Regions from separate parts of the Pseudonocardia sp. NPDC046786 genome, predicted to be linked through region 3. Evidence: predicted binding sites of a transcription regulator. Region 3 holds the regulator's gene; each other region holds the start of a gene.
What was found. The regulator LexA, encoded in region 3, represses DNA repair genes until DNA is damaged. The targets are predictions, from matches to a motif close to CGAACACGTGTTCG.
Positions count from the first base shown of each region.

Region 1: a site for LexA is predicted at 1,411-1,424, ahead of dnaB (replicative DNA helicase). Genes of this name have one in related genera too.
Region 2: a site for LexA is predicted at 1,452-1,465, ahead of ABZ881_RS16485 (intein-containing Rv2578c family radical SAM protein). Genes of this name have one in related genera too.

Region 1 is NZ_JBEYYF010000016.1:30,567-33,840, forward strand. It holds gene ABZ881_RS19740 (single-stranded DNA-binding protein) at 1-53, shown strand, start outside; gene rpsR (30S ribosomal protein S18) at 105-341, shown strand; gene rplI (50S ribosomal protein L9) at 356-802, shown strand; gene dnaB (replicative DNA helicase) at 1,455-2,870, shown strand; gene ABZ881_RS19760 (DUF3040 domain-containing protein) at 3,024-3,274, opposite strand, start outside.
Region 2 is NZ_JBEYYF010000012.1:34,147-37,420, forward strand. It holds gene ABZ881_RS16480 (YibE/F family protein) at 1-1,365, opposite strand, end outside; gene ABZ881_RS16485 (intein-containing Rv2578c family radical SAM protein) at 1,470-3,274, shown strand, end outside.
Region 3 is NZ_JBEYYF010000004.1:277,250-280,523, forward strand. It holds gene hflX (GTPase HflX) at 1-423, shown strand, start outside; gene ABZ881_RS07010 (hypothetical protein) at 696-1,685, shown strand; gene lexA (transcriptional repressor LexA) at 1,782-2,516, opposite strand; gene ABZ881_RS07020 (hypothetical protein) at 2,913-3,089, shown strand.

The DNA of each region.
Region 1 (3,274 bases), on a different contig from region 3:
CGGCCCCGCCCGCCGGGAGCGGCGCGGCGTCCGACGACGAGCCCCCTTTCTGATCCACGTACCCACCGCCCGTCACGGGCGGTAGACCCACCAGGAGCACCACCATGGCCAAGGCCATCGTGCGCAAGCCGAAGAAGAAGGTTTGCGCGTTCTGCAAGGACAAGGCCCAGCAGATCGACTACAAGGACACCGGTCTGCTGCGGAAGTTCATCTCGGACCGGGGCAAGATCCGTGCCCGTCGGGTGACCGGCAACTGCCGTCAGCACCAGCGGGACGTCGCCGTCGCGGTCAAGAACTCCCGCGAGGTCGCCCTCCTGCCCTACACCTCGACCGCGCGCTGACGAGGAGAACGCAGATGAAGCTCATCCTCAACGCCGACGTCCCGAACCTGGGCGCGCCCGGCGACATCGTCGAGGTCAAGGACGGCTACGGCCGCAACTACCTGCTGCCGCGCAAGCTCGCGGTCGTCGCCACCCGCGGTGCCGAGAAGCAGGTCGAGCAGATCCGCCGGGCCCAGAAGACCCGCGAGATCCGGGACCTCGGGCACGCCCAGCAGGTCGACTCGCAGCTGCGCAACCTGAACGTGACCGTCCCGGCCAAGGCCGGCGACAACGGCAGGCTGTTCGGCTCGGTCACCCCGACCGCCGTCGTCGAGGCGGTCAAGGCGTCCGGCGGTCCGACGCTGGACAAGCGGATCGTCGACGTCCCGGGTCACATCAAGACCCTGGGCAAGCACCAGGTGCAGGTGCGCCTGCACCCGGAGGTCACCACCGAGCTGCCGATCGCGGTCGTCGCGAGCTGAGCGGTGCGGTGGTCGATCGACCACTGAGAGTAGTCAGAGCGGTGTCCGGAGCCGAGTGCTCCGGGCACCGCTCTGTCGTATGCACGGACCGGCCCGCGATGGGTCGGCGACCGGTCCGCGGACGCGCTCCGGAGTCGCGAGTGGACGGGACCGCCCGGTCGGGTGAGGACGGACCGGATCCGCTGTCACACAGACGACACGCCGCGCGGTGACGATCGGCTCGTCGGGCGGGGCTGTGGACGCGCCGGGCGGTGAACGGTGTCCGGCGCACTCCGACACGCCGGAAGCGGCCCTGCGACGACACGCCAGAGCGATGTTGTCCACAACTGTCCCCATGCCATTGACCAGCGCCTATGGCGGAAATCGATGCGCTGTCCCCAGGTTGTCCACAGCACGGTCCCGGGATGGGCGGCGGTCGTGCACAGGCCGTCCCCAGGTTGATCACCAGGCCGGTTGGTGCCGGGGGTGCGCGCCGACCTAGCCTCGGTCCGACCGGCTCGGCAGTACGTCCCGCACCCGCCCGCACGACAGGCGGCCCGGTGGCGGGCGCCCGGGCCGGACCATCACGGGAGACCCACGCGAGTACGCCGAGGACGGCTCTCGCGCTTCGAACGTGTGTTCGCTATGCTGTCCACCGGGGGTGACGCTGCGTATGGCTCTGACGGACGATCGTCCCACCGGCCGGCCTCGAGCCGTTCGCGACGAGGACCAGGCGGGCGGCTCCGGCAGCGGCGGTAGCGGCACCTTCGATCGTCAGCCGCCGCAGGATCTCACCGCGGAGCAGTCGGTACTGGGCGGCATGCTCCTGAGCAAGGACGCGATCGCCGACGTCGTCGAGGTGCTCCGCCCGGAGGACTTCTACCGTCCCGCGCACCAGACGGTCTACGAGACGATCCTGGACCTCTACGGCCGCGGTGAGCCGGCCGACGCGGTGACCGTGTCGGCCGAGCTGCAGCGCCGCGGTGAGCTGGTGCGCCTGGGCGGTGCGCCGTACCTGCACACCCTCATCGCGACGGTGCCGACCGCGGCGAACGCGGCGTACTACGCGGAGATCGTCGGGGAGAAGGCGATCCTGCGCCGGCTGGTCGAGGCCGGCACCCGGATCGTGCAGCTCGGCTACCACGGAGCCGAGGGCGGCGAGGTCGACGAGGTTGTCGACCGGGCGCAGGCCGCGGTCTACGAGGTCACCGAGCGCACCACCACCGAGGACTACACGGTGCTGGAGGAGCTCCTTCAGCCGACGATGGACGAGATCGACGCGATCGCCTCCCGCGGCGGCATGTCCTCCGGCGTCCCCACCGGGTTCGCCGATCTCGACGCCGTCACCAACGGTCTGCACCCCGGGCAGATGGTCGTCGTCGCGGCCCGGCCCGGGCTCGGGAAGAGCACCCTGGGGTTGGACTTCGCCCGCTCCTGCTCCATCAAGAACGGCATGACCAGCGCGTTCTTCTCACTGGAGATGAGCAAGTCCGAGATCGTCATGCGACTGCTCTCGGCGGAGGCACGGATCCGGCTGGCCGACATGCGGGCCGGCCGGATGTCCGACGAGGACTGGACGCGGATGGCGCGGCGGATGTCGGAGATCTCCGAGGCGCCGCTCTACATCGACGACTCGCCGAACCTGACGCTGATGGAGATCCGGGCCAAGGCGCGCCGGATGAAGCAGCGCAACGACCTGAAGCTGATCATCCTGGACTACCTGCAGCTGATGACCTCGGGCCGCAAGGTCGAGTCCCGCCAGCAGGAGGTCTCGGAGTTCTCCCGGCAGATCAAGCTGCTCGCCAAGGAGCTCGAGGTGCCGGTGGTCGCGATGAGCCAGCTGAACCGTGGTCCCGAGCAGCGGACCGACAAGCGGCCGATGCTGTCCGACCTGCGTGAGTCCGGATCCATCGAGCAGGATGCCGACATGGTGGTGCTGCTGCACCGCCCGGACGCCTTCGAGCAGGACGACCCGCGGGCCGGCGAGGCGGACCTGATCCTGGCCAAGCACCGTAACGGCCCGACGACGACGATCACCGTGGCGCACCAGCTGCACTACAGCCGGTTCTCCGATCTCGCGCACGGCTGAGCGCCCGGCAGCGCCAGCACCGGCGCGCGGGCGGCGGTACGACGTGGCGTGCGGCCCGGTGACCGCGGCGCGGGACGTGGCGGCAGCGCGGCGGTGGCCGCGGCACGGTGAGCGGCACGGTGAGCGGCATGGTGAGCGTGGCCCGCGGCCCGCTCAGCCCCCGGATCGGCGCCGCTGCGGCACGGTGGCCGCGACGCCCAGCGACAGCGCGGCGAGCACGATCCCGGCGATCACCACCGGCACCGCCACCATGACCGCTCCGGCCAGCAGCACCAGCAGGGACACCCCCAGCAGCACCGACGGCAGCGGCCCGGCCCCGTGCACCGAACGACCCGACCCGCCGGGGCCGTGCAGCAGGCGCCCCGGCGCGGCCGGACGCAGCAGGCTCCCCGGGGTGGCCGGAC
Region 2 (3,274 bases), on a different contig from region 3:
CAGCACCACGAACATGATCAGGCACGCCCCGGTCACCGCCACTGCGAGCGGTGAACCGCCGGACAGGATCGCGGGCAGCACGAACCACAGCAGGATGCCGAACGTCAGCCCCAGGCTGATCAGTGCGGCGAACCCGCGCAGCCGCCCGAGCAGCACGACGGCCAGCGCGAACGCGGCCGCCAGCCAGATCAGCGCGGGCGTCCGCTGGAAGTCGTTGAGCTGGTACGACCCGGCGGAGTCGGGATCGCCGCCGGACCAGGCGAGGGTCACCGGGTCGCCGACGGCGAACCGCGGGCTGGACGGCTCGTTCGGCACCAGCTGCACCAGGTCGCGTCCGGCCCGGGGGCCGTCGGTCATCGCGATCGTGACGCCGGTGCAGGCGCCGTCCGCGGAGCCGGGGGAGCAGTCCGCGACGGCGACCGCCGTGACGTCCCCGCGCACCTGCTCGGTCGGCGGGAACTCCGGCGTCGGGACGTCTCCGGGCCACAGCAGCGCGACACCGGCCAGCGTGGCGAGCGCGCACGGGACAAGCAGGGCGACCAGCAGGTTCCGCACCCGCCGTCCGGCCGGGCTGGGGCTGCCGTGGCCGTGCCCGTGGCCGTGGCCGTGGCCGGTCGGAGGGGCCGACCGGTGCCCGGCGGCAGCGGCGGATCCCGCGGTGACCGGGCCGGTCCCGGCGATCCCGGGGTCGTCGTCGGGACCGGCGTCCTCTGCAGCCGATGCCGACCCGCGGACGCGACGCCCGCCGCCGTCCGGCAGGCCGGTGCCGCGGGTCCGGTCCGCCGGGGGACCGTGCGCGGCGTCGCGGATCCGTGCCCCGGTGGCCTCCGGCGCCGCGGCCGGGTACTCGCCGGTCTCCGCCCGGCTGCGGCGGTACGTGGGCGTCTCCTCGTCGTGAGCGCCGTGGCCGTACGTCCCGCCGGTGTCGTCCCGGCCGCCCCGGCGACGGGCCCCCGCATCGCGGTCCGCGCGCCCGTGCCCGGCCGGACCGCTGCGGCGGGGCTGCGGCGCGGTGCCCGGCGGACGGCCCGCCGTGGCACCGGGTCCGGCCGCCCACGGCCGGGGCCCGCCCGGCGCCGGGTCGCGCTCGTACGGGCCCGGTGCGCCACGACGGGCGCCGCGCTGCGGGCCGTCCGCGTCGTACGGCCGGGCGCCGGTACCCCCACCGGTGCCGCCGGAGCGCGGTACGGGCGTCCGGCCGGCCGGACGGCCCCCGGCCGGGGGCGGCTCGTCCGGTGCGCCGGCGGACCGCGGCGGCGACTCCGGCCGCTGGTGCCTGCCCGTCCCGTCCGCCCGCCGACGCCCGCCGGGTTCCCGGTCCGGACGCACGTCACCGGCGGACCGGTCGGGATCGTCGGGGTGCACCCCGGCATCCTCGCAAGTGATCACCCGGCGCCGGAGCGGTGCTCGCCCGGAGGGCACCGCCGGGCGACGACCGGTTGCCCATCGTTCGAACTTGTGTTCGACTTATGCTCGTGCGGTGGAGCGGACAGCAGGTGGGGACCGACGGGGTCGGGGCGGATGCGGTGCTGCCGGGCATGGCCGGGTTGCTGCGCTCGGTGCGGACCCCCGAGTTCGCCGGCGCGGTGTTCCACGAGGTGGAGGCGCGTTCGGCGCTGAACCGGGTGGGGCCGTCGTCGCCGGTGCCCTTCGGGTGGACGGTGAACCCGTACCGGGGATGCGCCCACGCCTGCACGTACTGCCTGCGGGGGGACACCCCGGTGCTGACCGCCGGTGGCCGGTCCCGGCCGATCGCCGATCTCCGCCCCGGCGACGAGGTGATCGGCACCGTGACCGACGGGCACGGCAGGCGCCGGTTCGTGCGCACCCCGGTGCTGGCCCACTGGTCGACCCGGCGCCGCGCACAGCGGGTGTCCCTGGACGACGGGACGGTCCTCGTGACGTCGGCCGAGCACCGGTTCCTGACCCGGGAGGGCTGGGCGCACGTCCGGCCGGGGCGCTGCCGCTCGTCGGCGGACCGGCCGCACCTGACCGCCGGATCGGCGCTGGTCGGGCCCGGTGCGGCGGCGATGCCCGCGGAGGGCCACCCGGCCGGCTGGGCCGAGGGGTACCTGTGCGGGCTGGTCCGGGCCGACGCGGTCCGCAGCAGGCGGTCCGCGGAGCCGTTCCCGTCCGACTGGGTCGAGCTGGAGGCGCTGGCCCGTGCGCACCACCTGCTCACCTCGGGCGGCCGGGGCGGCCCGGGCGGCGCGGATGCCACCGGCCCGGGCGCGGCGAACCGTCCCGGCGCGGCCGGCGTGGCCCGCGTCCCGGCGGGCGCCGGTCCGGCGGGCGTGCGGCAGGCGGCAGCGGCGGGGCACGCCTCCGACGCCCGGGCGCCGCACCGCGCCGCACCCTCGGCGACGGTGTGGCCGGAGCGGCCGGGGCCGGGCTGGTCCGCCGGCTTCCTCGGGGGAGTGCTCGACGCGAGCGGCGAGGTGTCCGCGGGTGTCCTGCGGATCACCCCGGGCGACGAGCAGCTGACCCGGGCGACCGTGGACGCGTTGCGCAGGCTCGGGTTCCGGGTCGCCTCCGAGCCGTCCGGCCGGCCGGGCGGACGGTCGCTGCGGGTGCTCGGCGGGGCCGCGGAGCAGCTGCGTCTCGTCGCGGTGGCCGATCCGGCCCTCGCCCGGGTCCGGGACGTGGCGGGGGCGCTCGTCGAGGAACCGCGGGACGGCGCGCCCCGGGTGGTCGACGTGCAGGACATCGGCGACATCGTGCCGATGTTCGACATCACGACCGGCACCGGCGACTTCGTCGCCGCAGGCGTGGTCAGCCACAACTGCTTCGCCCGGAACACGCACACCTACCTGGACCTGGATGCGGGCACGGACTTCGACTCGCAGATCGTGGTCAAGGTCAACGTCGCCCGGGTCCTGGAACGGGAGCTCGCCCGCCCGGGCTGGCGGCGCGAGCACGTCGCGATGGGCACCAACACCGACCCGTACCAGCGGGCCGAGGGCCGCTACCGGCTGATGCCGGGGGTGATCGGCGCGCTCGCCCGGTCCGGGACGCCGTTCTCCGTCCTCACCAAGGGCACCGTGCTGACCCGCGACCTGCCGGACCTGGCCGCCGCGAACACCGACGTCCGCGTCGGGGTGGGGGTGTCGGTCGCGCTGCTCGACCGCGAGCTGCAGTCCCGGCTCGAACCCGGCACACCGAGCCCGCGGGCACGGCTCGACCTGGTCCGGCGGATCACCGACGCCGGCCTGCCCTGCGGGGTGATGGTCGCGCCGGTGCTGCCGTGGCTGACCGACTCCGCCGAGGCACTCGA
Region 3 (3,274 bases):
GTCGAGATCGGCGAGGAGCAGGGCGGCAGCATGCCGACCGAGCTGCTGGTGGTCAACAAGACCGACGCCGCCGGCGACCTGGCGCTCGCCCGGCTCCGGCACGCCCAGCCCGACGCGGTGTTCGTCTCCGCGCACCGCGGCGACGGCATCGACCTGCTCCGGCACCGGATCGCCGGCTTGCTGCCCCGCCCGGAGTACGACGTCGACCTACTGCTGCCCTACACCGAGGGTGCGCTGGTCGCCCGCCTGCACGACGAGGGCGAGGTCCTCGCCGAGGAGCACACCCCCGAGGGCACCCGGGTCCGGGCCAGGGTCGGGCCGGAGCTGGGCACCGCGGTCCTGCCGTTCGCGGTGGCGGGCGGCCCGGCCGGTACCGACAGCGGGTCCGATCCCGACCTGCCGGCGACGGCGGCGGGGCGCTGACCCGGGCGGTCCGGGCCGGATCGAGGGGCGGGCCGGGCGGTCGCGTCCGGGCGACACGGCGGCGGGCCGCCCTGGGACCGCTGCGGCGGGCCGCCCTGGGACCGCTGTGGTGGGCCGCCGTGGGTCTGCTCCTCGTGACCCTCGGGCCGGCCTGCGCAGTGGCGGCCGCCGGGTCGCCTGCCGTCGGGACGGCCGGCGCGCCCGGAATGCCTGGGGCGCCGCCGCCGGCCGCGCGCCCGGTCGTCCCGCCGCCTGACGCTGACCCGTCGTCCGTGGACGAGCCGCGCCCGGTCTGCACGATCGAGGATCCGCGACTGGCCGAGATCTCCGGGCTCGTCACCGACGGCGCACCGGGGGAACCGCCGCAGCACTATCACACGATCGTCGACGGCGGCGGCACCGCCGAGGTGTTCACCCTCGATCCGGTGGGTTGCACGGTGACGGCGCAACGGGACGCCCCGGTGCGGGTCACCGACGTCGAGGATCTCGGCCGCACACCGGACGGCGGGCTCTGGCTCGCCGACATCGGTGACAACACGGCGCGCCGCGAGTCGGTGCGCCTGGTCGTGCTGCCGGTCGACGGACCGCCCCGCAGCTACGACCTCGTCTACCCGGACGGTCCGCGGGACGCCGAGGCGGTGCTCGTCGCCGACGACGGGACCCCGCTGATCGTGGACAAGACAACCGGGGCGGCAGGGCTGTACCGGCCCGCGGAGCCGCTCACCGAGGATTCGGTGGTGGCGCTGGAACGGGTGGCCGACGTCGTCCTGCCGTACTCGGCGACCACCGGCGGCCCGCTGGGCGCGGTCGGCACGCGGACGATCACCGGCGGCGCCGTCGGACCGATGGCGGCGGACGGCGGGCGGGCCGCGGCCCTGCGCACCTACACCGACGCCTGGCTGTTCCCGCTGCCCGACGGCCCGGTGACCGGGGACGTCCTGGTCGGGGCGCTGGGCGGGGCCCCGCTGCAGGTGCCGCTGCCCGGTGAGCCACAGGGCGAAGCGGTGGCCCTGGACGGCCGCGGGACGCTGCACTCCGCCACCGAGGCGCGGGGCCTGTCCCCGGCCGCGATCCGGTCGGTTGCCGGTGCGGTCGCCGCCGCGACGGCACCGGCCGCACCGGTCGCGGCCCAGCCGGCGGAGGCGCCCGACGTCCCGTCCTTCCCGCCGTGGCTGCCCGCCGCGGCCGGGATGGCGGTCGTCGTCGCGGTGCTGCTCGCCGGAGTCGGGGCGATGGCGCTGCACGGCCGCCGCAGGCGGTGACCGTGCCCCGGCCCGGGGCCGGCACCGTGGCCCGGCCCGGGATCGGCACCGCGCCCCCGCCGGGGGGCGGCACCGTGCCCCGGCCCGGGGGTCGGCTCAGAGCCGGCGCAGCACCGCGACGACCCGGCCCAGGATCGATGCCTCGTCGCCCGGGATCGGCTCGTAGGCGTCGTTGGCCGGCATCAGCCAGATGTGACCGTCCCGGCGCCGGAACGTCTTGACGGTGGCCTCGCCGTCGATCATCGCCGCGACCACCTCGCCCTGTTCCGCGACCGGCTGCTGCCGGACGACGACCCAGTCCCCGTCGGTGATCGCCGCGTCCACCATGGAGTCACCCTTGACGTTCAGCAGGAACAGGGTGCCCTCGCCGACGATCTCGCGGGGGAGCGGGAACACGTCCTGCACGGCCTGCTCGGCCAGGATCGGCCCACCGGCGGCGATGTCGCCGAGCAGCGGCACGAACGCGGGTGCCGGCCGCTCCGAGCGCCCTGCCTCGGTGTCGGCGTCGGTCCCGTCCCCCGCGGCGGTCTGGTCGGGGCTGCGCACGTCGACCGCACGGGTCCGGTTCGGGTCCCGGCGCAGGAAACCCTTGCGCTCCAGGGTCCGCAGCTGGTGGTGCACCGACGACGTGGAGGTCAGCCCCACCGCGTCGCCGATCTCCCGCACGCTCGGCGGGTAGCCGTAGCGGTCGACCCAGTCCCGGATCACCGCCAGGACCTTCCGCTGCCGCGGGGTCAGGCCGCGCGTGTCGGCCGGGGGCTCGGGGAACTCCCGGACGTCGGCGGAACCCCGCCCGGGGGACGCACCGCCTCCGGACTCGTCCGCTGCCATCGCATTCGCCTCCTCGAGGATGTACCGACACGGACACTAGCCGTCTTCGGCCGGTCCGCCAAACATGCGTTCGAAGTTCGTCACCCGCGTGTCGTGGATTTCGTCGGGCACCGGTGGTACAACATCGCACAGGCGTTCGATCGAACATCGATTCGAGCGTCGGGGTGCCCGGGGCGGGCGTCCCGTGCGGGCAGGGAGGCGAGCGGCATGGGTGTGGTGACCGAGGTCCGGCCGTGGGAGGTCGGGCGGCAGGCGCGATCCGTGCCGCCGGCGAGCCCGGGGCGAGCCGAGCTGCCGAGGCGGCCGATACAGCCGACGCGGTCGGCGCGACGGGCGCGGCCGGTGCGGTCGGCGTGGCCGGCGCGAGCGGGGTGGCCGGTCGCCCGGGCGCGGGGTGTGGCGGCACCCGGTGGCGTGCTGCGGCGGGCCGTCCAGGGCCTGGGGATCGGGCTCGGCTCGGCGGTGGCGGTGATCGGGCTGGGTCTGCTCGCGGAGGTCTCGGCAGCGGCGGTGGCGCCGGTGGCGACGCCGCCGTCGGTGGTCGTCCAGAGCGTGCTGCCGGCCGGCCACTGAGCCCGGCCGGAGCGGGCTGAGCGGCGACGATCCGATTCCTGTCGGTGTCCGGTGCTACACAGCTCGCACGCCCGTTCGACCGGCCCCGGGGAAGGGCCGGGCGGGATGGGCAGGACGCGTGGCCGGGTGTGGCCGGCGTCGACGGTGACCGTTCCGCCGCAGCAGGCGGGTGGTCCTCGAGGAGC